3 regions of the Streptomyces sp. NPDC006879 genome follow, and region 1 is predicted to be linked to each of the others. Evidence: riboswitches for the same ligand, from Rfam matches in the RefSeq annotation. Region 1 holds a riboswitch; each other region holds the start of a gene.
The links. A riboswitch is a leader RNA that binds a small molecule or an ion and turns the genes downstream of it on or off. The one in region 1 is predicted to bind thiamine pyrophosphate.

Region 1 (9,940 bases):
CCGCTGGTTCTGCTTGCGGGTGGCACGCAGCAGTGTCCGAAGGGCCTGTCGGTCCTCGGTGTCCAGCAGCGACTGTGCCCGCAGGGCCTCCAGCTCTCCTTCGAGCCGGGCTGCATCCCGCGTTGCGCGGGTGAGAGCGACCCGCAGTTCCTCCACAGTGATCCCGGCCCGGATCGCCGCGTCGGTGGCGAGGTCCCGTTCCAGCTCGTGCTGCTCGCCCTTGGCGCGGGCGGCCCGGGCGTCGGCTTCGCGCTTGGTGAGGTCGGTACGCAGATCGTCGAGAATTCGGGTGCGGATCAGGGTGATCATGCGGTGGCTCCCTCAAGGTCCAGGGCGGGGGTGGTGTCGCGGTGTTCCTGGTAGCGGGCGGTCACCCACCCGACCGACCAGCCACACAGCTCGGCCGCCTGCCGGATCGGCAGACCGGCGTCGAACGCGGCCCGGACCGTGGCCCGCGCCAACGGCTCCTCCTGCCGCTCCTCGGCGGGCCCGGCGGACAGCAGAGCCTGGCGTTCACGCTTGGCCCGCTGCTGTTCACGCTCGTGCTCACGGCGTTCACGGGCCTCCCGCTCCCGTGCCTCCAGCTCCCGCCGCTGAGCCGCCTCCCGCTCGGTGCGTTCACGCTCCCGCTCACGCTGTTCACGCTCGGCCTCACGGCGCTCACGGTCTTCCCGCTCGGCCCGCTCCTTCGCCTCGGCCCGCTCGCGCTCCTCACGCAGTGCGGCCTCTTCCCGGGCGGTCTGCTCCCGGGCCAGCATCGCTTCGTGTTCACGCTGTTCACGCGCCAACTGGGCCGCGTGCTCGCGCTCCTCACGGCGCCGACGCTCAGCGGCTTCCCGGCGCTCTTCGGCGGCCCGCTCCCGCTCCGCACGCTTCGCGAGCTGCTGGGCTTCGCGGGCGGTACGGGCGGCGGTGATGGCCCGCCGGTAGGCGAGACCGGTCTCGGCCGTGACGATCAACAGCAGCGGTGCGACCGAGTGGACCGCGACGCCGACCAGGTCTTTCTTCAGCGCGCTGTCAGCGATGTTCAGGGCCAGGGTCATGGCGCCGGTCATCCACCGCAGCGCGATGGGCCACCGGCCACCGTCCCCGCCCATGGCGGCCAGAACGGAGTCCAGACGGACCACGATGACCACGGCGGCGTCCACGACGAGGGGCAGGATCGGGGCCGTCCACTCCCAGCCCTTGGGGCTGTGGCGCTCCATCAGCGGGGTGACCGTGAGGATGGAGAACAGCATCGCCCCGCCCACGATCAGCCATGTGCCGACCGACAGGGCGCGTTCCGCTGAACGGATCTGAGCACTGTTCACGACCGGCCCCCGTCCCGTGAACGCACCTTGATCGAGGCCAGCAGCCGGACCGGCGAGGTGCCGTCGTCCGGCTGCTCCGGGTACTCCGTCCACTCCCACTCGGCCCCGGCCGTGAACACGAAACCGAGCCCGGTGAGCGCCCGTGAACGCTCCGCCGGGGTCGGCACCACCTTGGTGTCGAAGTCGTGCTCCGGCCACTGCGAGACCGGAACACCCATGAGGGCGATGTACAGGGTCCACCTGCCGGTACGGATGGACAGTTGCGCGGTGTGATCACTCATGCGGCCACCGCCGTGCGCTCGTGCACGGGGCGCCGCACAGCAGCGCGGCGGGTACGCCGGCAGGAGGTGCGGGACTGCTTCAGCGGGAGGGCCCGCAGCAGGCTCTCCGCGTAGGCCGCGGTCTCCGGGTCGCTCTCCCGGAGCTCCGCGAGGACCTCGCGGGCCACGTCCAGGCGGGCCGCCCGGTCCATCACGGACTCGGTGGGCGAACTGGTGAACAGCTCCAGGTCGATCCCCAGAGCCAGCTCAACGAACTCGGTCGCGGTAACGGGCTCGCGACCAGCAACGATGGACTTCATGAGTCGTTCTCTCCCTGTGAAGGTGTGGCGGCTCGACAACGGCCCCGGGGTGCATCCCGGGGCCGTGCTGTGCTTCAGGTGGTAGTGCGCCTCATCAAGCGGGCAGGCCATCCGACGCAACGGCCGATGCCCTGCCCGCATGACGAGTGACGGGAAGCCCGTCACTGTCGTGCCGCAGTTCCATGCGCGCCTTACGCTCCTTCGCTTGGTCGGCGCGCGGTTACTGCGGTCCCTCAGTCGCTACTCGCTGAGTGGATCTCCCTCCCTCACGGGTGTCATGGACCGGGTGCAGCCCAACCACCGGGGTCCCCCCGATCCGATCCCCCGGGGACTCTCCCGAGGGCCAGACCGACGACTTAGCCGATGACACCGATCACTCCGTGAAGACGCCGGACTTTTACGCCTCCCCTGCCGCTCGGACCGCGTGTAAGCAAGTCCGGCGGGGGCCCCGCTGTTCGTGCAGGTCGAAGCAGCCCAAAGAAGGCCCCTTCTGCGTGGTTCACCGCCCTCCCCGGAAGTTCCGGATCGGGCGGTGGCCACAACCAAGAGACTGGACCGGTGGACCGGTCCAGTCAAGCGATGGGGTCACGCTTCGTCGTGTCGATGCGACAGAAAGTGCAGGTGAGGCGGCGCTTCTGGGTGATAAAAAAAAGCTGAACCGGTGGACCGGTCCAGCAGTTCCGTTTGCCGCTTTCTGCCTACATTGCGTAGGTGTCGACCTGTTCGAACAGTGAGGACGGTGTGACGCCTTCCTCGCAGACCAACGGCTTCCCCTGCTCGTCGTACGCGGTGTGCAGCAGCACGGCTACCGGCGTCCCCTCCGGTACCCCCAGGCGGTCCGCTTCCGTCTCCGACGCGCCGCGCACAGTGGTTACGTCCACGCCTTCTGCCGGGCCCCGCCCGGTCTGACGTCGGACGTATCGCGTCGTCCCTTCCGCGATCGGGGCGGTGTCTGCCAGGCGCGGTGAGACCTCCGCGACCTCCGGAGGGAACCACGCCTCAACGCAGCTATTCGGCGTTCCGTCCGGGAGCTGGAGCACGCGAACGCGCCGAAGCGCCTTCGCCCCGGGTGAGAGTCCAAGGGTGGCGGCGACCCGGGCGGGGGGTTCCGCCCAGTCGGGCTCACCGATGCGCAGGAACGGCATCCCGCCCAAGATGCGCGCCGACCCGGCACGGCGAGCGCCGGCGGGACGTGCCACGGGCGTTTCCGTGACGACGAACCCGGTCCCCTGCTTGGCCACGACCACGCCATCGTTTCGCAGTACGTCGACTGCCTTGATTGCGGTTGCGCGTGACACATCCCACTGCTCGGCCAGCTCTCGGCCGGACGGAATTGTGTCCCCGGGCGCGATCTCACCAGCGGCGATGCGGGCGCGCAGGAACTCTGCGATCTCTTCGTACTTCAGAACTGCCATGGCTTCCCCTATTTCCTGCGCTGGACTGGTCCACCGGTACACACGATACTGCGACCATGTCGAATCTCGAATTGGCTCCCTCCGTGATGCGGTTCTATGGCGAGACGGTCAACGAGGACAACCGCCTGCGCAGCTCGGCAGACGGTCGGATGGAACTGGTCAGAACTCAGGAACTCCTCCGACGCTTTCTGCCCCCCGCGCCGGCGCGCGTGCTCGACGTGGGCGGGGGGACTGGGATTCACGCTGAATGGCTGGTGAAGGACGGCTACGACGTCGCCCTGGTAGACCCGGTGCCCCGTCACGTTGAAGCCGCGATGGCGGTGTGCCCGGCGGTGGTCGGTGACGCGCGCGACCTGCCCGAGCCGGACGACACATTCGACGTTGTCCAGCTCCTCGGGCCGCTGTACCACCTGCCCGACCCGGCCGACCGGCAACGGGCACTCGCGGAAGCCTCCCGTGTGGCCAAGCCCGGCGGATTGGTGGCCGCCGCCGCGATCAATCGCTATGCGTCGCTCTTCGAGCACGTCACGTACGCCCACCTGCACACCGAGCGGATTCACAACTCCGTCTCCAAGATCCTGGAGACGGCCGTCTATGACGGATCGCGGGGGTTTACCCTCTCGTACTTCCACCGAGCCGAAGAGCTGGTGGCAGAGCTGGTCGCCTCCGGGCTGGAGGATGTGCAGGTCTTCGGCATCGAGGGTCCCGCGTGGTCGCTGGTGAAGGCGGCAGAACAGCAGCCGGGCGAGGGCCCCACGGATGAGCTGATCGCCTCAGCCATGGACGCGGCCCGTATGGCAGAGCCGTACCCGGAGCTCCTCGCCGCTAGCTCGCACCTCTTGGCCGTCGGTACGGTTCCCGCCGGCAGCGGCGACTGACGGCCCTGACCTGCGGACGAGGTCATGGGGCCGGGCCGTCTGTGGGCCGTCGGGGGGCAGCCAACGACAACCCACAACCACCATCAACGACCGGCACCGGCCCGCCCGGGTCGCCGCTGAGCTGGGCGACGACCCAGGGCACCTCGGCGTGTCTGCCACACTGGATGAACCATGCCTAAGCCCGGAGAACTCACTTTCGTCGCCCCCCGCGGAGCCAAGAAGCCGCCGCGGCACCTTGCTGACCTCACGCCGGCCGAGCGCCGCGAGGCCGTTGCCGCGATCGGGGAGAAGCCCTTCCGCGCCAAGCAGCTCTCGCAGCACTACTTCGCGCGGTACGCGCATGACCCGGCCGAGTGGACCGACATCCCCGCCGCGTCCCGCGAGAAGCTCCGGGCCGAGCTTCTTCCTGAGCTGATGACGGTGTTGCGGCACATCAGCTGCGATGACGACACCACCCGCAAGACGCTGTGGAAGCTGCACGACGGCACGTTGGTCGAGTCCGTGCTGATGCGGTACCCGGACCGGGTCACGATGTGCATCTCCTCGCAGGCCGGCTGCGGCATGAACTGCCCGTTCTGCGCCACCGGGCAGGCCGGTCTGGACCGCAACCTGTCCACCGCCGAGATCGTGCACCAGATCGTGGACGGCATGCGCGCGCTTCGGGACGGCGAGGTGCCCGGAGGGCCGGCGCGCCTGTCGAACATCGTGTTCATGGGCATGGGGGAACCACTGGCCAACTACAACCGGGTCGTGGGCGCGATCCGGCGGCTGACCGACCCCGAGCCCGATGGCCTCGGGTTGTCACAGCGGGGGATCACCGTGTCCACCGTCGGCCTGGTGCCGGCGATGACACGTTTCGCCGACGAGGGGTTCAAGTGCCGTCTGGCCGTCTCGCTGCACGCACCCGACGACGAACTCCGCGACACCCTGGTGCCGGTCAACACCCGTTGGAAGGTGCGCGAGGTCCTCGACGCGGCGTGGGAGTACGCCGAGAAGTCAGGGCGTCGAGTGTCCATCGAGTACGCCCTGATCCGCGACATCAATGACCAGGCCTGGCGGGGTGACCTGCTGGGACGCCTGCTCAAGGGTCGGCGGGTGCACGTCAACCTCATCCCGCTGAATCCGACTCCTGGCTCGAAGTGGACGGCCTCTCGGCCCGAGGACGAGAAGGCGTTCGTCGAGGCGATCGCCTCACACGGCGTGCCGGTGACCGTCCGTGACACCCGTGGTCAGGAGATCGACGGGGCCTGCGGTCAGCTCGCCGCTGCCGAGCGCTGAGGTCGAGTCGGGCCAGGCCCGCGGGATCGAAAGCCCGGTCCGTCTGCCGGATGGGATCCGGCCGGAGGCTCAAATCGGCCCCGGGGTAGTCTGGGGCCGAACCAACTGCATATTCCGACAGGGGAGCGCCACAGCGCTGAGAGTGCGGGCACCGTCAAGCCGCAGACCCTCTGAACCTCGCCCGGGTCATTCCGGGTAGGAAGTTCGGTCACCACTCAAGCTGTTGCGCCCTGCCCGGCGACCGCTCCGGTCCTCAATGATCGAGCGCCGGGTGGGGCCGCGTCTTCTCCTGGTCACCCAGGAGGAAAACACCAGTGAGCACCACCAAGAAGATGGCGGGCGCCGCCCTCGCCGCGGCCCTCGGCGTCAGCACGCTCGCGGCCTGCTCCGGCTCCGAGGAAACGGCCAAGGACACGGGGTCCTCTGCCAGCTCCAAGGCCGTCTCCAAGACGGTCACGGTCGTCAGCCACGACTCCTTCACTCCGTCGGACGCCGTGTTGAAGGAGTTCGAGAAGCAGTCCGGTTTCACGGTCCGCAAGCTGAAGAGCGGGGACGCCGGGGCCGCCCTCAACCAGGAGATCCTCACCAAGGGCTCGCCGCGCGGCGATGTCTTCTTCGGCGTGGACAACACGCTGCTCTCGCGCGCCCTCGACAACGGCATCTTCACCCCTTACGAGGCCAAGGGCCTCGATCAGGTGAAGGAGGAGTTCCGTCTCGACCCCCTGCACCGGGTGACGCCCGTGGACACCGGCGACGTCTGCGTGAACTACGACAAGAAGTACTTCGCAGACAAGAAGCTCGCTCCTCCGCAGACCCTCGATGACCTGGTCAAGCCCGAGTACAAGAACTTGCTGGTCGCGGAGAACGCAGCGACATCCTCCCCGGGGCTGGGCTTCCTGCTCGCCACCGTGGGCAAGTACGGCGAGGAAGGCTGGAAGGACTACTGGAGCAAGCTCAAGGCCAACGGCGTGGAGATCGTCGACGGCTGGGAGCAGGCCTACAACCAGCGCTTCTCCGGGTCCGGGGGCGGTAAGAAGGCAAAGGGGGACCGTCCGCTGGTCGTCTCCTACGCCTCCAGCCCGCCCGTCGAGGTGCTGTACGCCGACCCGCAGCCGAAGACCGCCCCGACCGGAGTGTCCACCGGGACCTGTTTCCGCCAGGTCGAGTTCGCCGGCCTTCTGGAGGGGGCCAAGAACCCGACGGGTGGTAAGGCGCTTCTCGACTTCATGATCGGCCTGCAGTTCCAGGAGGACCTGCCGCTGAACATGTTCGTCAACCCGGTGACGGGGAACGCGAAGCTCCCGGAGGTCTTCACCCAGCACGGCGAGGTGATCGCCAAGCCGGAGACCGTAGCTCCCGAGGCCATCGCCAAGAACCGTGAGCAGTGGGTCAAGGCATGGTCCTCGATCGTCGTGAAGTAACGGCGCCGCCAGCCCCACCGGCCCCGGCGTCCGCCGGCGCACCCGAAGTGCCGGTCGGTCCCGGTGCCGGTGGCACCTGGGTGCGGCTCGGGCTGATGGCCCTGCCCGTCGCCTTCTTCGCGCTCTTCTTCGCCTGGCCGGTGACCTCCATCGTCGGCCGGGGTCTGAAGACCGAAACCGGCTGGCACCTCGGCCGGGTCGGTGAGGTGTTGGGTGACCGGGACATCGTGGACGTGCTCTGGTTCACCACCTGGCAGGCGCTTGCCTCCACGGTTCTGACGCTGCTGATCGCGTTGCCTGGCGCGCATGTGTTCGCGCGCTTCGACTTCCCCGGCAAGCAGGTGCTCCGGGCCGTGGTCACGGTGCCGTTCGTGTTGCCCACGGTCGTGGTCGGCACCGCCTTCCTCGCCCTGGTGGGGCGCGGCGGTCTGTTCGACGAGCTCTGGGGTGTGCGGCTGGACACCACGGTGTGGGCGATCCTGCTCGCCCACGTGTTCTTCAACTACGCCGTCGTGGTGCGCACCGTGGGTGGGTTGTGGTCCCAGCTCGACCCTCGCCAGGAGGAGGCCGCCCGGGTACTGGGCGCCACTCGCTTCGAAGCCTGGCGCCGGGTGACGCTGCCGGCCCTCGGCCCGGCCGTGGCTGCGGCGGCGCTGATGGTCTTCCTCTTCACCTTCACTTCCTTCGGTGTCGTCCAGATCCTCGGTGGGCCCGCCTTCGCCACGCTGGAGGTCGAGGTGTACCGGCAGACAGCGCACCTGCTGGACCTGCCCACCGCCGCAGTCCTGACCCTGGTGCAGTTCGCCGCGGTGGGTCTCATCCTCGCCGTCCATGCCTGGACGGTGCGCAGGCGGGAGAGTGCGCTCACGCTCGTCGCCCCCGAGCAGACCTCCAGGCGCCCGGTGGGACCCGCGCAGTGGGGCCTTCTCGGCGCGGTCCTGTCGAGCATCGCCCTGCTGATCGTGTTGCCGCTGGGAGTGCTGGTGGAACGCTCCCTCGACGCACCCGGCGGCTACGGTCTCGGCTTCTACCGGGCGCTGTCCGACCCGGACGCCGGTGGGGGCACCTTCCTGGTGGCGCCGCTGCGGGCGGTGGGCAACTCCCTGCTGTACGCGCTGGCGGCCACCGGCATCGCCCTGCTGATCGGGGGGTTGGCCGCGGCGGCGTTGACACGCAGGCCAGGACGCCTGGTGCGTGGTTTCGACGCCCTGTTGATGCTGCCGCTCGGGGTGTCCGCCGTGACGGTGGGCTTCGGTTTCCTGATCACCTTGGACGAGCCTCCCCTCGACCTTCGAACGTCATGGATCCTCGTCCCACTTGCGCAGGCACTGGTCGGAGTTCCTTTCGTGGTGCGGACCATGCTGCCGGTGCTGCGTGCGGTGGACGGGCGGCTGCGCGAGGCGGCTGCCGTGCTGGGCGCCTCCCCGTTGCGGGCCTGGCGGGAGGTGGACCTGCCACTGGTGTGGCGGGCTCTGTTGATCGCCGCCGGTTTCGCCTTCGCGGTCTCGCTAGGCGAGTTCGGGGCGACCGTGTTCATCGCCCGACCCGATCGCCCCACCCTGCCGGTGGCCGTGGCGCGGCTCCTGGGGCGGGCCGGTGAACTCAACTACGGGCAGGCGATGGCCCTGAGCACCATCCTCATGTTGGTCTGCGCAGTGGCGCTGCTCGTACTGGAGCGGCTGCGCACCGACCGAACCTCCGGAGAGTTCTGATGGCGCTACTCGAACTGGACGAGGTCACGGTGCGTTTCGGGGCACGGGCGGTCGTCGACGCCGTGGACCTCGCCGTCGCCGAACACGAGGTCGTCTGCGTCCTCGGTCCCAGCGGCAGCGGGAAGTCCACCTTGCTGCGGGTGGTCGCCGGCCTTCAGCCGGTGTGTGCCGGGCGGGTCCGCCTGGGCGGTGTGGACCAGGCGGCCGTGCCGGTCCACCGGCGCGGTGTAGGGCTGATGTTCCAGGACCACCAGTTGTTCCCACAGCGGGATGTGGGCGCCAACGTCGCGTTCGGCCTGCGGATGCGCGGGGCCGAGCGGGGGGAACGGACCCGGCGGGTGGCCGAACTCCTGGAACTGGTGGGCCTGCCTGGTGCTCAGCGGAGAGCTGTCGCATCGCTGTCCGGCGGCGAACAGCAGCGGGTGGCGCTGGCCAGGGCACTCGCTCCCTCGCCCCGGCTGTTGATGTTGGACGAGCCCCTGGGCCAACTTGACCGGGGGCTTCGGGAGCGGCTGGTGGTCGAGTTGCGCTCGCTCTTCGCGCGGCTGGGCACCACGGTCTTGGCCGTCACCCACGACCAGGGCGAGGCCTTCGCGCTGGCTGACCGGGTGGTCGTCATGCAGCAGGGCCGCATCGCTCAGGTCGGTACGCCGACCGAGGTGTGGCGGCGGCCCGCTTCGGCCTTCGTGGCGCGGTTCCTCGGCTTCGACAACGTGGTCCCGGCGACGGTCACCGGATCGGCGGCCCAGACCGCCTGGGGAAGGATCGGGGTGCCGGCGGGCGCCGCAGAGGGGGAGTGCCAACTCTTGGTCCGCCCCAACGGTATCCGCCTGGTGGCGCCTGCCGATGGCCTCAGGTGCACCGTCGAATCGAGGACCTTCCGCGGTCAGCATGTCGCCCTGCGGCTGCGTCCGGGGACGCACGCGCCGGTAGTGGAGGCCGAGGCGCCGTTGACGCAGGCGCCGGCGTCCGGTGCGGAGGTCGGCATCGTCTTCGACCCGGCCGAGGTCGTCCTGCTGCCCTCCCGCTGAGCGGTTCCGCCGGCGGTGGTGCGGGACAGGGCGGTTCCTCAGCCTGCCCGGCGTCCCGTCAGGGTGGCCAGGGTCCCGGGGACTTCGTCCACGGAGTCCACCAGGGCGATCCTGGATTCCAGGGCGCGTCCGCGCGCGATGGACTTCAGTAGCGGCCAGGCCGGCAGTCGGGTGGTCCAGTGCTCACGGCCGACGAGCACCATGGGCGTGGGTTCACCGCGGGACTCGTAGTAGTTGGGGGTGGTGTTGTCGAACATCTCCTGCACCGTGCCGGCTGCGCCGGGGAGGAAGACCACACCGGCGTTGCACCGTGAG
Region 2 (9,940 bases), on a different contig from region 1:
ATGATCAGCCGTGAGGAGAAGGCGGTACCGCCGAGCAGGAAGGTGTCTTGCGACATGGTCAGCCTCCCTGGACCGCGGTGAGGATCTCGACCCGGTCGCCCTCGCCAAGTCGGGTGGTCGCCCAACGTCCGCGGGGTACCACGGTCTCGTTCACGGCGGCGGCCACGCCCGAACGGGCCGGGGTCAGGTCGCGGACGAGGTGCTCCAAGGTGGCGCGGTCGGGGAGTGCGCGCGACTCTCCGTTGACGGAGACGGTCATGGTGGGGGAGGTCATCTGGACTCCTTCGTGGATGGCCCCGCCTTGAGGTGGGGGTGGAATCGAAGCTCCGGCGGAGTGGGGCGTCGTGCTGTGGGTTCGCCCTCTGGGCGGTGCGCGGTGTCTGGACAGGCAGGATGTTGTTCACAACACGCGCATGCAGTTTGTGACGGGACGGCCGTCTGACGCTGGCGAAGATGACGGAGCCGCTCGACGTCCGCGCTTGGGCGTGTGACCGCGGGACGACCCATGACCGGGACGTCAACGCGGCGAAGAACACTCCGGCCGCCGGACTGGCGGTGACAGTCTGTGGAGGCGGTGTGAGACCCCAACGAGGTTCCTCCGAAGGGCAGCGGTCGACGAAGCAGAAAGCCCGACCCGCGAGGGAAGGAATCCCCTCCCTTCAGAGGGAGGGGAAGACGTCAGGCTGGCTGCTGCTGGCGGGCGGGTGCGTCGTTGACCGTGGTGGGCGAGGGGAGGCCGGTGCGGAACCGGCGGGGACTGAAGGGGCGGGCCAGCGCGGGGAGTTCCCCGGTGGACAGCACGGCCGCCAGCAGTTCTCCGGTCAGTGGGGTCAGCAGGACGCCGTTGCGGTAGTGGCCGGTGGCCAGATGCAGTCCCGGTAGCTCGCTGGGGCCGAGCAGGGGGGCGTTGTCGGGGGACCCGGGGCGCAGGCCAGCTCGGGTCTCGGTGAGGGGCAGCTCGGTGATGCCGGGGACCAGTTCGTGGGCGTCGCGCAGCAGTTCGTACACGCCGCCTGCTGTGACGGTGGTGTCCCAGCCGAGTTCCTCGCTGGTGGCGCCGAGTACCAACTCGCCGTTCTCCCGGGGAACGAGGTAGACGTGGCCGCCGCGGACCACGGCCCGCACGGTGCGCGAGAGGAAGGGCGCGTACGCCGGCGGCACCTGGAGCCTTAGCACCTGGCCCTTGACGGGGCGGATCGGCGGTTTGGCCTCGGGGGGTAGTCCGTCGATCTGGCCGCTGAGACTGCCGGCCGCCAGGACCGTCTGGTCGGCGGCCAGTTCCACGCCCCCCGCGGGGGCGCCGTCGTGTAGGGAGCCTTCGCCCAGTACGGCGCCGGCCGCCCGGTCGCGCTCCACCCGCAGGCGCGACACCGGGGCCCGGTGGAAGAGCACGCCGGCCCGCTCGCAGGCGGTGACCAGGGCTGCTGCAAGTCTGCGCGGGTCCACCTGGTGGTCCGCGTCCACGCGTAGTCCGCCCCGGACGCCGGGGGCGAGCATGGGCTCCAGGCGTCGGCATTCGCGGCCGGTCAGCCACGTCGACTCCAGTCCGCAGCGGCGTTGTAGCGCGTGGAGGTCGCGCAGGTGGAGGCGGTCGTCGGAGTCCAGGGCCACGGCGAGGGTTCCGCTCGGGCGGAAGCCGATGTCCTGGCCGGTCGTGTCCGCGAGCTCGGCGGCGAAGTCGGGATAGCGGCGTGCTGATTCGAGGTTCAGCCCGAGCAGGGTCTCCTCACCGTAGTGGAGTTCGGTGACCGCCGCGAGCATGCCTGCTGCGACGTGGGCGGCGCCGCCGCCGGGCGTCGGGTCGACGACCGCGGTGTGCAGACCGCGCTGAGCGGCTCGCCAGGCGGTGACCAGTCCGATGATCCCGCCGCCGATGACGAGGACCTCGTGGCTCCGACCACCGGGGCCCTTCTGGGTGGATGCGTGCATGGGCGTCCAGCCCCTCCCTTCGCCGGCATGACCCGGATCAGGTTCGTACGGTCGGAGGCCGTCCAGCCTCCCTCTCAGCCCGGTGCGCCCGGGCTCCCGCGATGGGTAACGGCAGTCAGCCTAACCTCCGCCCCTGGGCGCGGGTAGGCCGCTCTGCGGGGGACGACCTGCGGAGCGGCGGGTGCGGCGGCGGTGGGCGTCTGCGGTGGGCGCGGATCCCCGGTGCGGACACCCTCGCCCATGACGGTCCGTCAGGAGTTTAGGGTGGGCTCCGTGAGCGAGCAGCAGATTCAGGCCGGACCAGCCGGGAACCGCTCCCGGGTCGTCATCGTCGGCGCCGGGATGGCCGGCGTGCAGACCGCCGTGGCCCTGCGGGAACAGGGCTGGGGCGGGCCGGTGACCCTGCTGGGCGCCGAGCCCCATCAGCCCTACGACCGCCCCCCGCTGTCCAAGGCCGTGCTGCTGGGCGAGGCGGAGGGATCGGCCTTCGAAGTCGACTTCGACGCCCTCGCCGTAGACCTCCGGCTGGGCACCGACGTCACCGGGCTACGGTCCGCTGACCATGAGCTCGACACGCCGGCGGGTCCGGTCCCCTACGACGTACTGGTCGTCGCCACCGGCGCCACCCCCCTCGCGCTCCCGGGCAGCGCCGGCGTCCCGGGCGTCCACCTGCTGCGCACCCTCGACGACGCCGAACGACTACGGCCGGTCCTGGCGGACAAGCGTGATCTGGTGGTCGTCGGCGCCGGCTGGATCGGCGCCGAATTCACCACTGCCGCCCGCGCGGCCGGCTGCCGGGTGACCGTGGTCGAAGCCGCCGGCCGACCGCTCGCCCAGGCGCTGCCCGCCCAGGTCACCGCCCCGATGAGCCGCTGGTACGAGGAGGCTGGGGCCCGGCTGCTGACCGATTCCCCCGTGGAGCGCATCCAGTCCGGCTCCGTGACCCTCGCCGGCGGCGCCGTGCTACCCGCCGACGCCGTGGTCGTCGGGATCGGGGCCCGCCCCGCCACGAGCTGGCTCGCGGGTTCCGGCCTCGCGCTCGACCCCGACGGAGCCGTCACCGCCGACGGCCATCTGCGCACCAACCTTCCCGGGGTGTACGCGGTCGGGGACTGCGCTTCCTTCCCCTCCGCGCGCTACGGGCAGCGGCTCCTGGTCCACCACTGGGACAACGCCCTCAGCGGCCCGAGGACCGTCGCCGCCGTGATCCTGGCCGACGAGGCCGGGGAGCCGGCCCCGGTGTACGACCCGGTGCCGTACTTCTGGTCCGAGCAGTTCGGGCGCTTCGTCCAGTACGCCGGCCACCACGGCGACGCGGACGCGCTCGTGTGGCGCGGCGACCCGGCCGGGCCCAACTGGTCGGTGTGCTGGTTGCGTGACCAGATCCTGCGCGCGGTGCTCGCCGTGGGTCGTCCCCGGGACCTGGCGCAGGGGCGCAAGCTCATCGAGGCGAACAGCCGGATGGACCCGGCCCGAACGGCTGACCTCGGTGTCCCGCTCAAGTCAGCGGCCCTGTGACCTGCGGCGCGACTATCCGGGGCCGGGGTCGGGAGTAGCCCGGGTACCGACTGTCGGCGGGAAATGGCAGGCTTGTCCCGTGACCGAGATTGACGCAAAGATCGAAGCGCTCGTACCCGAGTGGCTCTACCTCCCCGACATCGCGGAGATGCTCGACGTCGAAGTGACGCGAGTCCGCCAGCTGGTCAAGGAAGGCCAGCTCATCGCCGTCCGCCGGGGCGAGAACCGCGCCCTCCAGGTGCCGGCCGCCTTCATCGCAGGCGACAAGGTGGTCAAGGGCCTAGTCGGCACCCTGACCCTGCTCCGGGACGACGGTTTCACCGACGAGGAGATGCTGGAGTGGCTCTTCACGGAGGACCCGACCCTGCCGGGGACCCCCGCCCAGGCCCTGGGTGAGAATCGCGGCACGGAGGTGAAGCGCCGCGCCCAGGCGCTCGCCGTCTGATCCGATCCGATCCACGGTGTACGGGGCCGGCTGCCCGGGCCCGTACACCGCCACCAGGGGGGAAACCATGGCCACTGACGCCCATTCGACGGGTCCGCGCGCCCGGCTCGCCGACGCCCGGCTGTACCTGTGCACGGACGCGCGTAAGCGCCAGGGGGACCTTCCCGAGTTCCTCGACGCCGTTCTCGCGGGCGGTGTCGACATCGTCCAGCTGCGTGACAAGGGCATGGAGGCGGGTGAGGAGCTGGAGTACTTGGAGCTGTTCGCCGCAGCGGCCCGTCGGCACGGCAAGCTCCTCGCGGTCAACGACCGCGCTGACGTGGCCCACGCCATCGGCTCCGAGGTGTTGCACCTCGGGCAGGGTGACATCCCCGTGCCGGCCGCCCGGGCCATCCTCGGCGAGGGGGTGCTCATCGGCCGCTCCACGCACGCCGAAGCCGAGGTCGATGCCGCCGCGGTGGAAGCGGGCGTGGACTACTTCTGCACCGGCCCCTGCTGGCCCACGCCCACCAAGCCGGGCCGGTTCGCCCCTGGGCTGGACCTGGTTCGGTACGCGGCTTCCCTCGACCAGGGCCGCCCGTGGTTCGCGATCGGCGGCATCGACGCGGGCAACCTCGACCAGGTGTTGGACGCCGGTGCGAGCCGCGTGGTCGTGGTGCGGGCCGTCACTGAGGCCGAGGATCCTGGTGCGGCAGCGGCCGAGCTCGCCAAGCGGGTCCGTGCGCGTAGCTCCTGACCCTTGGGCGTTTGCACCAGTACCGCCCTTTGGCCTGCTGCTTCCCCGAAAGTGTCCATAATTCTGTCCGAGGAGTGGACGCTTCTTGGGGGGAGACGGCGCACTGTCTAACCTGCCGGTATGGCCCTTGGTACCCCCTCCACCCGGACGGACCGTGCACGTACGGTCCGCGATCTCCTCGCGTCCGGAACCTCGTACTCCTTCGAGTTCTACGCGCCGCGGACGGAGAAGGGAGAGCGGAACCTCTGGAACGCGCTGCGCCGGGTCGAATCGCACGCGCCCAGCTTCGTCTCCGTCACCTACGGAGCCGGTGGCTCCACCCGCGGCGGCACCGTCAAGGCCACCCAGCAGATCGCCGCCGACACCACCCTCACGCCCGTCGCGCACCTCACCGCCGTCGACCACTCGGTCGCCGAACTGCGCAACGTGCTCGGCCAGTACGCCGACGCCGGAATCCGCAACATGCTCGCGCTGCGGGGCGACCCGCCGGGCGATCCGATGGGCGACTGGGTCGCACACCCGGAGGGCGTGCACTACGCCGCCGACCTGGTGCGGCTCATCAAGGAGTCCGGGGACTTCTGCGTCGGGGTCGCGGCCTTCCCCGAGATGCATCCGCGATCCGTCGACTGGGACTCGGACATCCGCCACTTCGTGGACAAGTGTCGGGCCGGTGCCGACTACGCGATCACCCAGATGTTCTTCGATCCGGAGAACTATCTTCGACTGCGTGACCGGGTCGAGGCGGCCGGTTGCCGGACGCCGATCATCCCCGAGGTCATGCCCGTTACCGGAATCCGGCAGCTCGACCGACTGCCGCAGCTCAGCAACGCCCGGCTGCCCGAGGCAGTGAAAGAGCGCATGCTCGACGTCAAGGACGATCCGGCCGCTGTACGCTCCATTGGCATCGAGTTCGCCACGGAGTTCTGCGCACGGCTGCTGTCCGAGGGAGTGCCGGGTCTGCACTTCATCACGCTCAACAACTCCACGGCGACTCTGGAGATCTACGAGAATCTGGGTCTGCACCAGCGGGCCTGACCGGCCGTACCCCAGTGCGCGGCCGAGGGAGAGGGGCCAGGCATGGGCTGGACGGTCCTGTACGTCGCGTTCGGGTTCGTCGCGCTGTGGCTGCTCGGTGAGGTGTTGCTGCAGTACAAGGCGCGGTTGCGCTGGCGGCTGCTCGCATTCGGCGGCTTCCTCGCAGTGGTCGCCGGGGTGGTGGTGCACTCCGTCCTCGTCATCGGTGCGGGCTCCGTGGCCTTCGCAGTCGGCCAGACCTTCGTCACCCTCTCCTTCCGCCGCGGGTTCGCCAAGGGCTGGGCGGTGGGCAGCAAACGGGACCAGGAAGCGGAGCCCGCGGGCAAATCCACCGCCGGTCGGCGCCGGCGAGAGGGAGCGGCCAAGTCCGGTCGTGACCGCACGGAATCGGCACCGCGCCCCGAGCCCGCCCACGATCCGGAGCCGGAGGCTCCCGAGCCCGTAACGCCCCAGGGGGCATACGACCCCGCGGCGGCTGCGGAGTACGGCGACGAGTACCCGAACACGCCCGCCCAAGGCGTTCCGTCGTTGTTCGGCCACGGTGGTGAGCACGCCTATACGGGGCCCACCGAGTCGACGGCCTACACTCCGCAGCCGATGCCCGACGAGACCTCCGCCTACGGTGTCTACGGCACCGATGCCGGTTCCCTTGCTGCTCACCACAGCGACCCGAGCGCCGGCTACCGCTACCACGATCCACAGCAGCCGGCCAGCGGCTACCCGGGCCAGGGCGAGCAGCCGACGCACCACACCACGGACCCCTATGCGACGGGGGCCTACCCCGGCGGCCACGACCACACCGCCTACGACCACACCGCCTACGACCACACCGCCTACGACCCGACCGCCTACGACCCGACCGCCTACGGACACGGCGCCGAGGCCGCGCCCTCCTACCCGGCCTACTCCGACCCGTACATCGGCACCACGGGTACCGACGGTTACGGCTACGACTACGGAACGGACTACGCCAGCGGGCAACACCAGTACGCCGCCGCCGACCCCTACGCCCAGTACTCCATGGACACCCCGCCGGGCGGCGTCTGGGTCCCGCAGCAGCGGGACACCCAATACCCGGACGACACCGACCAGGAGCAGCAGGCGGCCAGCTACCCGCAGGAGCCCCAGGCCTATCCGTACCAGGGCACCGGCGAGTACCAGCAGTACCGCTCCTGACCCGTGACGGTCACTGAGAGCCCCGGAACCCCTCGCCCTCCACGATGAGCCCGGACACCAAGGCCCCGGACATGCCGGTGTGCGCCAAACCCCCGCCCGGGTGCGACCACCCGCCGACCAGGTGAAGACCGGCTAGCAGGGTGGAGTTGGCCGGGTGCAGCAGCCGCCCGCCGGCTCCCGCGAGAGCGGGCGCCGCCACGGACCCGCCCACGGAGCCGGTGGCCTCCGCCAAGTCGGCCGGCGTGTGCCCGTGGTGCCACATCAGCCGCTCACGCAGGTCCGCGACTGCGGGTAGTGCCGCCCGGATCAGGATCTGCGTCCAGCGCTCGACCAGGGCCGGGTCCCGCCAGTCCGACACGCCCTGGGGCGCGACCGTGGCGGTGAGCGTGACCGCCTCATGGCCCTCGTCGGGCCGGGTCGTCGGATCGTCCGGGCGCAGCACGGTGAGCGTGGGGGCGTCGAAGGGCTCGCCGCGGTGCACCGCCCGGAACTCGGCGCCCGTGTCGGGGGAGTGGACCACCGTGCGGTGCACCGTTTCCCGCGGTCTGGCACCGCGCAGCGCCAGGAAGAGGGAGAAGCGGCTCGTCGCACTGTCAGGCGCAGGAGCGAGGTGGCCCGCCCGCAGCCAGCCGGTCCCCGCGGGCAGCAGGCTCGGGAGGCGGCGGGGGTCGACGCCGAAGAGCACCTGTGAGGCCGTCACCGAGGTGCCGTCGGCCAGGGTCAGACCCACTGCCCGGCTGTCCTCCACACGGATGCCGGCGACCTCGGCGCCGAAGACGAAGGTGACCCCCCGCTCGCGGCAGCGCTCGTACACCGCGGTGGCCAGGGCGCGGTTACCGCCGCGCAGGTACCAACTGCCGAAGGTCTGCTCCAGGTAGGGAAGTACCGCGGCCGAGGCGGGGGCGGTGCGCGGGTCCACCCCGTACCCCACCAGATGGCCCTCCATGAGTTGCGCCAGCTGCCCTCCCAGCTCCCGTCGCGCCATATCGCTCAAGGTCGGCGGGCGCCGGCGCAGCAAGCCGCTCCTGCGCACCGCCGGGTAGGGGTCGGCGCCCAGGGTCTGCCAGTCGGCCCGAAGCGGCTCCTCCAACAACGGCCGTCGCGTGGCGTCCCAGGCGCTTCGGGCGCGGCTGAGACAGTCCGACCAGCGCTCGCCCGAGCCCGCACCGAAGGCGGCGTCCAGGGCCGTGACTGTCCCGCCGCGGGAAGTGGCCGGCAGGGTGACCTCCAAACCGCCTTCCAGCACATGGCGGACACCCGGGTCGAGCTGTGCCATCTCCACGCAGTCTTCCAGGGGCCGCTTCCCGGTCTTGACGAACAGGTCGCGGTAGACGGCAGGCAGGTGCAGCAAACCGGGGCCGGTGTCGAAGGCGAAGCCGTCCTGTGTGAAGCGGTCGAGCGCCCCGCCGTAGCCCGAGGAGCGCTCGAAGACCGTCACCCGATGGCCCGCGACTGCCAGTCGGGCCGCCGCTGCCATTGCGCCCATGCCGGCGCCGATCACCGCGATGTCTGCCATGCGCCCGAGCCTATCCTCAGCTACGGACAGTCACAGAGCCTGGTCAGTGCGGTGCGGTGGGGGTGCGTTCGAGGCGTGGGGGGCCTCCGCGGCGGCTGCCTGCTGCTCGGCGCGCCGCTGGGCCCGCCGGCGTAGGAACCGGCGGATCCGGGAGGCGAGGAAGAAGACCAGGAACCCACCGGCCAGGAGGAACAGTCCGGCCAAGGTGGCCGCGGCCACCGGGTGGAAGACGGCGAAGGTGACCAGGGCCGCCACCGAGAGGTCCTCGATGGTGCTGAGCACGATGTTGCTGGCCGGCTCCGGCGAGGTGTTCACCGCCATCCGTGTACCGGCCTTGACCAGGTGGCTCAGCAGGGCTGTCGTCCCACCGACCGCGCCCGCGGCGAGATCCGGCAGCGAGCCGCTCTGGCCGGCCAGCAGCGCGCCCACCACGGCACCGGCCACGGGACGGATCACGGTGTGTGCCGCGTCCCAGGCGGAGTCCACGTAGGGGATCTTGTCGGCCACCGCCTCGCAGAGGAAGAGCACTCCGGCGACGATCAGGACGTCGGGGCGTTGGAGTGCGGCGGGTACCTCGTCGCTGAGCCCGGTCGCGCCGAAGAGGCCGAGGAGGAGGACCACCGCGTAGGCGTTGATCCCGCTGGCCCAGCCACTGGTGAAGACCAAAGGGAGTACGGACACCGGCTGATGGTAACCAGTTGGCGGTCGCCGGAACCGGGGAAGCCCCCGTAGGACTGAGTACCCGTACCTAGACGAGCAGATGAGTAGGTACGCGGATGAACCGCACCCGTGGGAGCGGGAGAGTGGTTCGACAAGGAAGCGGAGGTGCCCTGCGCCGCGACCGCCGACACGGGGCGGCGGACACGGCGCGGGTGCCTCTCTGCGGTTGCGGCGCACGCCCCGGTCGGGACGTGCGCTGCCCGTGCGGCGGGGCCCTGGGGGAGCGGGCCCCGCCGCACGGGCGGGGCCCGCCGCACGGTGGTGTCGCGGGCCCACCCCGAGGCGCTCCCAGGCGCCTTTCGCAAGGCGATCAGCGGCTCCCGCTCACCCGGCCCCGCAGCAGGAGTGACAGCGCCGAATGGACGTCGTCCAAGGAGCGCTCCCGTTGGAATGCCTGCCAGTCCAAAGCGGCCACCAGCACCATGCCGACCAGCGCCGCCGCGGTGAGCGGCACATCGATCTCTGCACTCAGTTCACCGCGCTCCACGCCCTGGCGCAGCACGCCCTCCACCACCGCCACCGCCTCCTGGCGGACCACCAGCAAGGTGGACTGCCAGGCCCGGTTGGTGCGCCACAACTCGGCCACGTAGAGCTGGGTGAAGGCCGGGTAGCGGTCGATGAAGACCAGGCCGGCCCGGATCATCGCGTCCAGCGCCTCGACCTTGCTGCCGCCCCGCTCCTCGGTCTCCTCGGCGGCTGCTCTCAGGGAGGCGGTGAGCAGACCGACACCGTGCCGCAGCAGCTCCTCGAAGAGCACCGTCTTGCTGGCGAAGTTGTAGTAGACGGTGCCCTTCGCGACCCCGGCCCGCTCGGCGATCTCGTCCACCGTCGTCGCCGAGAAACCCTGCTCGGCTATCAGCGTCAC
Region 3 (9,940 bases), on a different contig from region 1:
GCCGGACCGAGACCCCCCGGCGGCCCAGCCGGCCAGGACGGGCGGGCATCAGGGACGTGGCCGCGGCGGCCGGCGTCTCCATCACGACCGTCTCAGACGCGCTCAATGGCAAGGGACGGCTCCCCGACGCCACCCGCCGCCATGTCCGCGAGGTCGCCGACCGGCTGGGCTACCGCCCCTCGGCAGCGGCCCGAACCCTCCGTACCGGCAAATCGGGCCTCATCGGCCTGACCGTGACGACCTACGGGGATGAACCTTTCACCTTCACGGAGTTCGCGTACTTCGCAGAAATGGCCCGGGCCGCCACCTCGGCCGCCCTCGCCCGCGGCTACGCCCTCGTGATCCTCCCCGCCACCTCCCGCCACGACGTCTGGTCCAACGTCGCCCTCGACGGCACAGTGGTCATCGACCCCTCCGACCACGACCCCGTCGTCGCCGAACTGGTCCGACAGGGCTTACCGGTGGTATCCGACGGCCGGCCGGCCGGCTCCCTACCGGTCACCGCCTGGGTGGACAACGACCACGAGGCAGCCGTACTCGACCTGCTCGACCACCTCGCAGCGGCCGGTGCACGCCGGATCGGCCTGCTCACCGGCACCACCACCGACACGTACACCCGGCTGTCGACCACGGCCTACCTCGACTGGTGCTCCCGGGTGGGCCAGGACCCCGTCCTGGAGTCGTATCCCGCCCACGACCCGTGCGCGGGAGCGGTCGCCGCCGACCGGCTACTGGCCCGGCCCGACCGGCCGGACGCCGTGTACGGGCTCTTCGACCCCAACGGGACCGACCTGTTGGCAGCAGCTCGCCGCTACGGGCTACGCGTCCCCGAAGACCTGCTGCTCGTCTGTTGCAGCGAGTCCACGGTCTACGCGAAAACCGAACCGCCGATCACCACGCTGTCACTCAAGCCCCGACGCATCGGGACCGCCGTGGTCCAGCTACTCATCGACGCCATCGAGGGAGCGGAAAACGAACGCCCGGTCGAGCAGGTCATACCGACCGAACTGATCGTGCGGGCCTCCTCACAGCGCCGCCCGCCACGCACGACGGTCAGCGCCCCCCGCTCGCCGGACCGGGACTGAAGGCTCCGGGCGCAGCCCGGTCCCGGCTCTACCATCGGCGACAGTCCGCGCAATTCGGGAGGAAGCGCCAAGGCTCCATCGGGTCCAGCCGGATTCATCACCCCTGGTGCATCACAGAGCACGAGCCGCATTCCTATGATGGGCGGACGACACCACGGACCCGACGACCAGGGGAACTCCGAGGGTGTGCGGCAGCGCGACGGTGGTGGAGGGGTCGATGACTCAGGGGGCCGGTCAGGGACCCGTGCAGACGGAGGCGCCGGGCGACGCCCGGGCCACCGCCATGTCACACCGCGAGCCGAAGCTCCCCCGGCAGCCCGGACCCCACGGGTTCGGGCAGTTCGGCCCCGCCACCTACCCCGGCCCGTACGGCGCCCCCACAGCTGCGGCCCCGCATCCAGGCCCCTACCTGGGTACCTGCTCGACCACCAGCGAACCGACAGAGCCTGTGGCCACGGACGAGTACACCCCGACCCAGCGGGACCTGCCCGTGATCACCGGGCCGGGCAGCACCCTGCAGATCCACAGATCATCCGGAGAGCCGGCCCCCGACGGACCGGGGCCGCTCTACGTCGTCGGCGACGTGCACGGCTACCTCGACGAACTCCTCGCCGAGCTGCGCGCCCAGGGCCTGGTCGACGCCGACGGCCAGTGGTCGGCGGGCAACGCCCGGCTGTGGTTCCTCGGCGACTTCACCGACCGCGGACCGGACGGCATCGGCGTCATCGATCTGGTGATGCGGCTGTCCGCGGAGGCCGCAGCCGCGGGCGGCTACTGCAAGGCCCTGATGGGCAACCACGAGCTACTGCTCATCGGCGCGAAGCGCTTCGGGGACACTCCGGTGGGCTCCGGCGCCGGCACCGCGACCTTCCAGGCCGCCTGGTTGCTCAACGGCGGACAACACACCGACATGGAGCGCCTTGAGGACGTCCACCTCCAGTGGATGTCACGGCTGGACGCCGCTGCGCTGGAAGACGACCACCTACTCCTGCACTCCGACACCACGGCCTACCTCGACTACGGCTCGTCCATCGAGGACGTCAACGACACCGTGCACGAGGTACTCACCCGCGGTGACGCCGGGGAGTGTTGGGAGTTGTTCCGGAAGTTCACTCGCCGGTTCGCCTTCCGCGATGAGGAGTCCGGCCCGCCGGCCGTGCGGGAACTGCTCGATGCGTACGGCGGCCGGCGGGTGGTCCATGGCCACAGCCCCATTCCGTACCTACTCGGCGTGGTCGGTTCCGAGGACGGCGAGGACAGTCCCCGGCCGACCGTCGAGGGACCACACGTCTACGCGGACGGGCTTGCGGTGGCGATGGACGGCGGCGTCACCATGGCCGGCAAACTGCTCGTCGTGCAACTGCCGTTGGGGCAGTGAGCATTCATCCGGCATCTGCCGATAGCCCAGCCGAACCCCTCATTTACGGAAAGACTCTGTCTCCACACGGCATGGTCGCCCTACTATCGGCTTGTCCATAGCAGGCTCTCCTCCGTTTCCGCCGACTGCCCGGATTTCCTGCACCGGCGTACGGCCCTACGGAGCATCGGGGGATGCACATGACCAGCGCTCCGCACCTGCTGGCCGAGGACCGGCCGGAATTCGAACGGCTCCTCGACGAGGCATTGCGCACCGCGCCAGGACGCCGGGAGGCATCCACTCTGGGTGAGCAGCTCAATACCGAGCAGTTGCGCAGGATGGCGCTCAATGCCGAGCCGATACTCATCTCAGCCGCCGCCGCGGAATACGAGCACTATGTGAAAGTGCGGGAAGAACTGAGAGAGCCCGGGAACGCCGGCGCACTTTCCGGGGACACCGGTGCGAAGGGCGCAGATGGCGCCGGTGCCGGCGCGATCGTGACCGTACTCGCCCCACTCCTGGCGGGCACCGCCTCGGTGATCTTCCTGCTGAGCGGGTACGCCCTCAAGCTCATCGAGCCGGAACCGGCCTTCGCGGGCACCCTGGTCACCGCCGGCTGGCTCTTCGCCGGCCTCACCGCGATCGGCATCCTCTGCGCGGCCATCGGACTGCTCCTGACGGCGTTGCGCAATGGTGCCACCGCGGTGGCGGCGGACACCGACGAAGCCGTCCCCGACGAGGTTCACCGAGCCCGGGAGGCCTGGCGGCTCGCCCTGCTGGAACGAGGCATCCTGCCCTTCCTCCACGAGGCTCTCGCGAAGGCCGACGAACGCGGCGACTCCGCAGCCCCGCCACACCGTTCCCCGGGACTGATGCCCCGGCTGGGCTTCAGCAGCCCCCAGTTCAGCAGCCCAGCCCCCCGCGCGGACGACCCGGCGCCCCGTCCGCGCTTCAGCAGCCCGGACTACAGCGGACCGGAGTTCGGCGGCCCGGACCACGACGAACCGGGCGCACCGCCCGTTCGCTGATCGCCCCGCAGCGAGGGAGTCCACTCGGCGGTCCACCGAGGCGGGTCGGCGCCGGGACGCCATTTGTCCTCCTGCTCCGCCGCGGCTGCACCACCGAAGCCCACGGAGCGGCCGAACATTCCCCACCGATCGGCTCTAAGCTGAACATAAGGCCCGATGCCGTACGTGATCGCGCGCCCAGGCCCGGTCAACGTCTGTTCGCGTGTGCGCTCCGTGCAGCACGGCCCGGGTTGATGGACACGTCCGCCCCCAGCGCGGCCGGACCCGGGTCGTCGGCGTCCGGCCCGCGAGAGGGGCCCTGTCATGGCTGCCACGAACAACCGCGGCGAGATCGAGGCCGACATCAAGCAGACCCTGGGACTGGTGCCGCACTTCTTCTCCGCGATCCCCACCGAGCTGCTCGGTCCGGAATGGGAGCTCTTCAAGAGAATCGAACTCGGCCAGACGCTCATTCCCAACAAGTACAAGGAACTCATCGGGGTGGGCCTGCACGCCGAGACCAAGTGCCGGTTCTGCAGCCTGTTCCACAGCGAGGCCGCCAAGCTCTTCGGGGCGACTGACGAGGAGATCCAAGAGGCCGTCCACTACGCGAAGTCCAGCCTCGGCTGGAGCGCCTACATCAACGGCATGCAGGAGGACTACGACCAGTTCGCCAAGGAGCTGGCGCAGGTCACGGAGTACGTGCGGTCCCAGGCCGCCTGATGGAACTGGAACGGGTCCGGCCGATGGTGCTGCGCGGCACCTTCCACGCCTACGAACTCGCCGCGCTGACGGCAGCGGCACGCTTCGTGGTGGAGTCCGCGCCCGCCGAGGTGCCGAAGGAGTCGCTGGACCAACTGGCCCAGCTGCTGAGCGAATACGACCAGCAGGTTCGTCGGCTCTCCGGCCGGCAGGGCTGAGCCGCCACTCGGCTCAGCCCCGAACGAGGGAGCACCGGCGAAGCCGCGATGCCCCCTGCGGGCAGGCCCGGCCCGCGCCTCCCCCCGAAGGACGCGGGCCGGGAAGCCTACGCGCGGGACTCAGTCCGCCAACGGCAGGTACACGCGGTTGCCCGAAGCCGCGAACTCCGCCGACTTCTGCATCATCCCCTCGGCGATCTCCGCCTCGGTGGCGGCGTTCTCGTCGCCACCGAACTGCTCGCTGATGCTGCGGCTGATCTTCATCGAGCAGAACTTCGGACCGCACATGGAGCAGAAGTGCGCGGTCTTGGCCGGCTCGGCCGGCAGCGTCTCGTCGTGGTACTCGCGGGCCGTGTCCGGGTCGAGGGCCAGGTTGAACTGGTCCTCCCAGCGGAACTCGAAGCGCGCGTCGGAGAGCGCGTCGTCCCACTCCTGCGCACCCGGGTGCCCCTTGGCCAGGTCGGCTGCGTGCGCTGCGATCTTGTACGTGATGACGCCGGTCTTGACGTCGTCCCTGTTGGGCAGGCCCAGGTGCTCCTTGGGCGTGACGTAGCAGAGCATCGCCGTACCCCACCAAGCGATCATGGCCGCGCCGATGCCCGAGGTGATGTGGTCATAGGCCGGAGCCACGTCGGTGGTCAGCGGGCCCAGGGTGTAGAACGGGGCCTCCTCGCAGATCTCCTGCTGGAGGTCGATGTTCTCCTTGATCTTGTGCATCGGGACGTGGCCCGGGCCCTCGATCATGGTCTGCACCTGGTGGCGCTTGGCGATGGTGTTCAGCTCGCCCAGCGTCTTGAGTTCGGCGAACTGCGCGGCGTCGTTGGCATCCGCGATCGAGCCGGGTCGCAGACCGTCGCCGAGCGAGTAGGTGACGTCGTACGCCGCGAGGATCTCGCAGAGCTCCTCGAAGTTCGTGTAGAGGAAGTTCTCCTGGTGGTGCGCCAGGCACCAGGCAGCCATGATCGATCCGCCGCGCGAGACGATGCCGGTCTTCCGGCGCGCGGTCAGCGGCACGTACGGCAGCAGCACGCCGGCGTGCACCGTCATGTAGTCCACGCCCTGCTCGGCCTGTTCGATGACGGTGTCCTTGTAGATCTCCCAGGACAGTTCCTCCGCCCGACCGTCCACCTTCTCCAGCGCCTGGTAGAGGGGCACGGTTCCGATCGGGACGGGGGAGTTGCGCAGCACCCACTCACGGGTGGTGTGGATGTTACGGCCGGTGGAAAGGTCCATGACCGTGTCGGCACCCCAGCGGGTGGCCCAGGTCATCTTCTCCACCTCCTCCTCGATGGAGGAGGTGACGGCGGAATTACCGATGTTGGCGTTGACCTTCACCAGGAACTTCTTGCCGATGATCATCGGCTCGATCTCCGGGTGGTTGACGTTCGCGGGGAGCACCGCGCGACCGGCGGCGATCTCCTCGCGCACGACCTCGGCAGAGACGTTCTCCCGGATCGCGACGAACTCCATCTCCGGGGTGATCTCGCCACGGCGGGCGTAGGCGAGTTGAGTGACGGCCGCCCCGCCACGTCCCCGTCGGGGCAGTCGGGGACGGCCCGGGAAGACCGCATCGAGGTTCTTGAGTCCACCGCGGGGCGAGGTGTGCTTGATGCCGTCGTCCTCGGGGCGCACCGGACGGCCCGCGTACTCCTCGGTGTCGCCGCGGCTGATGATCCAGTTCTCGCGCAGCGGCGCAAGGCCGCGCCGCACATCGGTGTCGACGGTCGGATCGGTGTAGGGCCCGGACGTGTCGTACAGCGTCACGTCCCTGCCGTTGGTGAGGTGCACCTGCCGGACCGGCACCTTGAGGTCAGGGCGGGAACCCTCGACGTACCCCTTGTGCCAACCCGGCTTCCGCTCTTCCTGACCGCCCTGGCTGGTGGCAGGCGTGCGTGCGTCCTGAATGGTCATGAGACCTATCTCCCTACGCCGGCATTACCCGGTAACAGGTTCGGCGGTCGACGCAGCCTCTTCCCGTACGTGCGTACGGTGATCAGCGCCCTCTCAGCCCGGTGCTCCGAGCTCCCGCGTGTGCAAAGGTGCCCCCACGCTAGCGTCATGCCTGGCGTGCTGAACAGTGGGCCCCCTCATCTCTTGCGATGATCAGTCGGTGACCTTTTCGCCGCAGACTGACGACGATCCGCAGCACGACCGCGACCACGGTTACCGCTCCCGCCCCGGATCCCAGCCTCCGGCGGTGCCTCCGCGCGGGCCCGGGGTCCCCGGTCAGGGCCGCGCGGACGAACCCGAGGGCCCCCCTGACCACGGGCACGGGGGGCACGGACACAGCCACGCCCACGGTCCGGCTGCCCCTGTCTCCCGGCATCTGCGCAAGGTCATCGCCGCCGTCCTGGTCCCGTTCGCCGCGGCCGTTCTGGCAGGTCTGTTCGTCCTGTGGCCGGGTGGGAGCACGGCACAGGACCGCACCGGCGTCGGCTTCGACCGGCAGACCCAACAGGGACGCGTCACCGCCCTGGCACGGATCGACTGCAAGGAGGTGAACGCCTCCCAGGTGCCGCCCACGGGGGACACCTCCACGGCCGAGGGCCGCGAGGCGGTGGACGCCCAGACCGGGCAGTGCCGTAGGGCCACGATCGAGGTCACCACGGGTCCGGAGAGCGGCCGGACCTTCGTGGAGATCGTTCAACCCGGGGCACCGCGCCAACTGGAACAGGGCCAGGAAGTAGTCGTGGCCTATGCCCCGGACGCCCCTCGGGACCTGCAGTACTCCGTCACCGACGTGAACCGCAAGCTCCCGGTCGCCTTGCTGGCTGGGCTGTTCGCCGTAGCGGTGATCGTGGTCGGGCGGATGCGCGGCCTGACCGCGCTGATCGCCCTGGCCGTCAGCTTCGCCGTACTGACCATGTTCATCTTGCCGGCCATCCTCCAGGGGTCCAATCCTCTGGTGGTGGCGGTGGTGGGGGCCAGCGCCATCATGCTGATCGCCCTCTACATGTGCCACGGGTTCAGCGCGCGAACCTCGGTGGCGGTCCTCGGAACCTTGATCTCGCTGCTGCTGATCGGCGTGTTGGGATCGTTGTTCATCGACTGGGCCTTCCTGAGCGGAAACACCGATGACAACACCGGTCTGATCCACGGCCTGTACCCGGACATCGACATGAGCGGCCTCCTGCTCGCCGGAGTCATCATCGGTTCGCTGGGCGTGCTCGACGACGTGACGGTCACCCAGACCTCCGCGGTGTGGGAACTACACCAAGCCGACCCGGCGATGGGACCGCGGGCGCTGTACCGCTCCGCCATCCGGATCGGACGTGACCACATCGCCTCGGTGGTGAACACCCTGGTACTGGCATACGCGGGCGCCGCACTGCCGCTGCTGCTGCTCTTCTCGATCGCGCAGAGCAGCGTCGGGACAGTGGCCAACAGCGAGTTGGTGGCCGAGGAGATCGTCCGCACCCTCGTGGGTTCGATCGGTCTGGTCGCCTCGGTTCCGGTGACCACGGTGCTCGCCGCCCTGGTGGTGTCCGCCGACCGCCCGGGGACATCGGCCGGCGGCACGGACGCCGGATCCGGGCGCAGGGGTCGGGGACGACGCCGAAAGCCGTGACCAGCACCTGCGTCGGCCCCGCAGCAGACCGGGCCGGTCCCGCGCGCCCTCAGCCCGCGTCCTGGTCCCACCCGCCCCGTCGGACTGGGCGCCACCGACCGGACGACAGCACCGAGCAACCTCGGCGGTCATGACGCAGCGTAGTCACCACAGCGGCGGTCCACCCCTGTCGAGCCGACCGAACCCACTGAGATCCAGCCATCGCTCCCCTTGGCTCAGCCCGCGTTCTCCCCGGCGAGGATGCGGTCGAGGGCTCGTTCCAGGTTCTCCTCGAAATCACCCATGGCGCGCTCCTGGCCCATCGGCACCAGCCGGTCGGTCCGGTCCAGGAAGGCCACCAGGGGGGCGGCGCCGACCCGGAACAGAGCACGGTCACCACCCACCTGTAGGCGGATGTGGACGTCTGACAGCTCTTCGGGGTCCGTGGGAGCGATGTGCACATCACCGTCCCCGCACGGCTTGTTAATGCCGTCGAGGAGTAGCTCCCGCCCGAACGCCCAGGTCACGGGCGCATCGCCGGGGAGGTGGAAGGTCAGGCGCACCGCGTACGGATCCTGTGCGTCGTAACGGAGTTCCACCGGAATGCGGAATGCGAGCTCCTCCGAGACGAGGAAGCTCATCATGACCTCTGCCTGTACCGACTCGCGCATAGCCAACCCCGCTGTAGTGGTAAGTGGCCGGGAATGGTCCCTCAAGGCCCTCTTGACGCAATCGTGGTGGAAGCGCTAGTAGATCACAAGGAGTGAGTTTTCAGATACTGATAGAGATCGAGAGGGCACTCAACAGCGCGCCTACTTCCCTTTGTAGTCGATTGACTGCGGAGAGCAACCGCTGTTCCTGGTGCAGGGGAAGGGAAATGGCCAGGGTTGCCGCGGTCTCACCGGCCGCAACGGGAATCGCGGCGCACACCGTTCCCAGCGCGTACTCCTGGCGCTCGACCACTGGTCCTGCGCCTTCCAGCGCGCCCATGCGGTTCTCGAAGGACCGCAGATCACGCAGCGTGTACGGAGTGATGGCAGTCATCGCGTGCCGGTCGAAGTGGTCCTGACGGACCTGTTCGTCCACCTGCGCCAGCAGGCACTGGCCGATCGCGTGTGCGTGGGCGGTCTGCCGGAAGTCCGCCCACTCCTCGCACGCCGGGCTGTTAGGGGTGTCGGACACCCCGACCAGTTCGACCTCGCCTTCGCGGTAGACCGCGAAGTAGACGGGCGCACCGATCACATCGCGAAAGTGCGCCAGCGAATCAAGGATCATGCTGCGACGTTTCTGCTGCATCCCTCCGGCCCCCAACCGCTCAGCCGCCGGACCGAGCAGGAAGACCCCGTGTTCCCTGCGGACGTAGCCCTCGTGACTGAGGGTGCGTAACAGGTGGTAGGCCGTGGGAAGGGGCACCTTGGCCTCGCGGGCCAACTGCTTGGCCGGAGCTCCCCCGGGATGGGACCCGACGGCTTCGAGGAGCCTCAGCGCCCTCTGCACCGAAGTGATCAAGGTCGGGACAGCGGCGTTGTGGGCCGTTGGCAAAGCTCACCCCCGGGCGCGTGGCGGTGGGCCGACGGCCCACTGACAAGGACCGCCCGGCACGGCACTCCGCCCCGTGCGCCGTTCCACGGCGCTCGGCGGCTCCTCCCGCACGATCCACCCGGTCTAACGACTCAGGCCGCGCCAGGCGGCGGGTCCGCCTACCACTCGTTTCCGGAAGACTTCGAAGAACCGGCACCGCTGAACTTCCTTACGACGAAGATCAGTCCACCGACCAGCGCCACGAAGATCAACACCTTGAACAGCAGGCTGATGATCCAACCGAGCACCGTGGTGATGACGCCGCCGAACACGAGGAGGGCGAGGAGCGGCACCGCCACCCACTTCACCCAGCCGGGCATGCCTGCGAATATCTGCCGAACGCCATCCATCGTCTCCACCTCTCCCGCTGTACCGGACCGCTTCCGGCTTCTCACACACCCCGATGCTAAGCAGGATCTCCAGCCGATCGGACGGCCTCGGGC

Region 2: it holds a riboswitch for thiamine pyrophosphate, as region 1 does, so the genes downstream of both, thiO (glycine oxidase ThiO) here and ACFYMC_RS12605 (thiamine ABC transporter substrate binding subunit) in region 1, are expected to answer to the same signal.
Region 3: it holds a riboswitch for thiamine pyrophosphate, as region 1 does, so the genes downstream of both, thiC (phosphomethylpyrimidine synthase ThiC) here and ACFYMC_RS12605 (thiamine ABC transporter substrate binding subunit) in region 1, are expected to answer to the same signal.

What each region holds. Positions count from the first base shown of each region.
Region 1 covers NZ_JBIAGC010000012.1:83,212-93,151, forward strand. The annotation lists gene ACFYMC_RS12570 (hypothetical protein) at 1-309, opposite strand, end outside; gene ACFYMC_RS12575 (DUF2637 domain-containing protein) at 306-1,310, opposite strand; gene ACFYMC_RS12580 (DUF6303 family protein) at 1,307-1,591, opposite strand; gene ACFYMC_RS12585 (hypothetical protein) at 1,588-1,890, opposite strand; gene ACFYMC_RS12590 (GntR family transcriptional regulator) at 2,589-3,305, opposite strand; gene ACFYMC_RS12595 (class I SAM-dependent methyltransferase) at 3,362-4,183, shown strand; gene rlmN (23S rRNA (adenine(2503)-C(2))-methyltransferase RlmN) at 4,355-5,461, shown strand; TPP riboswitch at 5,571-5,681, shown strand; gene ACFYMC_RS12605 (thiamine ABC transporter substrate binding subunit) at 5,776-6,882, shown strand; gene ACFYMC_RS12610 (ABC transporter permease) at 6,963-8,594, shown strand; gene ACFYMC_RS12615 (ABC transporter ATP-binding protein) at 8,594-9,625, shown strand; gene ACFYMC_RS12620 (LOG family protein) at 9,664-9,940, opposite strand, start outside.
Region 2 covers NZ_JBIAGC010000035.1:5,557-15,496, forward strand. The annotation lists gene ACFYMC_RS22440 (thiazole synthase) at 1-56, opposite strand, end outside; gene thiS (sulfur carrier protein ThiS) at 59-274, opposite strand; partial or broken gene ACFYMC_RS22450 (RNA-guided endonuclease TnpB family protein) at 463-645, shown strand; gene thiO (glycine oxidase ThiO) at 679-1,929, opposite strand; TPP riboswitch at 1,927-2,039, opposite strand; gene ACFYMC_RS22460 (NAD(P)/FAD-dependent oxidoreductase) at 2,203-3,447, shown strand; gene ACFYMC_RS22465 (Rv2175c family DNA-binding protein) at 3,527-3,892, shown strand; gene thiE (thiamine phosphate synthase) at 3,960-4,628, shown strand; gene metF (methylenetetrahydrofolate reductase [NAD(P)H]) at 4,749-5,663, shown strand; gene ACFYMC_RS22480 (hypothetical protein) at 5,706-6,839, shown strand; gene ACFYMC_RS22485 (phytoene desaturase family protein) at 6,850-8,355, opposite strand; gene ACFYMC_RS22490 (DUF4126 domain-containing protein) at 8,386-9,036, opposite strand; gene ACFYMC_RS22495 (TetR/AcrR family transcriptional regulator) at 9,386-9,940, opposite strand, start outside.
Region 3 covers NZ_JBIAGC010000055.1:10,996-20,935, reverse strand. The annotation lists gene ACFYMC_RS26920 (LacI family DNA-binding transcriptional regulator) at 1-1,085, shown strand, start outside; gene ACFYMC_RS26915 (metallophosphoesterase) at 1,303-2,463, shown strand; gene ACFYMC_RS26910 (hypothetical protein) at 2,637-3,470, shown strand; gene ACFYMC_RS26905 (carboxymuconolactone decarboxylase family protein) at 3,774-4,172, shown strand; gene ACFYMC_RS26900 (hypothetical protein) at 4,172-4,369, shown strand; gene thiC (phosphomethylpyrimidine synthase ThiC) at 4,490-6,280, opposite strand; TPP riboswitch at 6,274-6,408, opposite strand; gene ACFYMC_RS26890 (YibE/F family protein) at 6,480-7,937, shown strand; gene ACFYMC_RS26885 (SsgA family sporulation/cell division regulator) at 8,153-8,587, opposite strand; gene ACFYMC_RS26880 (IclR family transcriptional regulator) at 8,688-9,458, opposite strand; gene ACFYMC_RS26875 (DUF5326 family protein) at 9,617-9,847, opposite strand.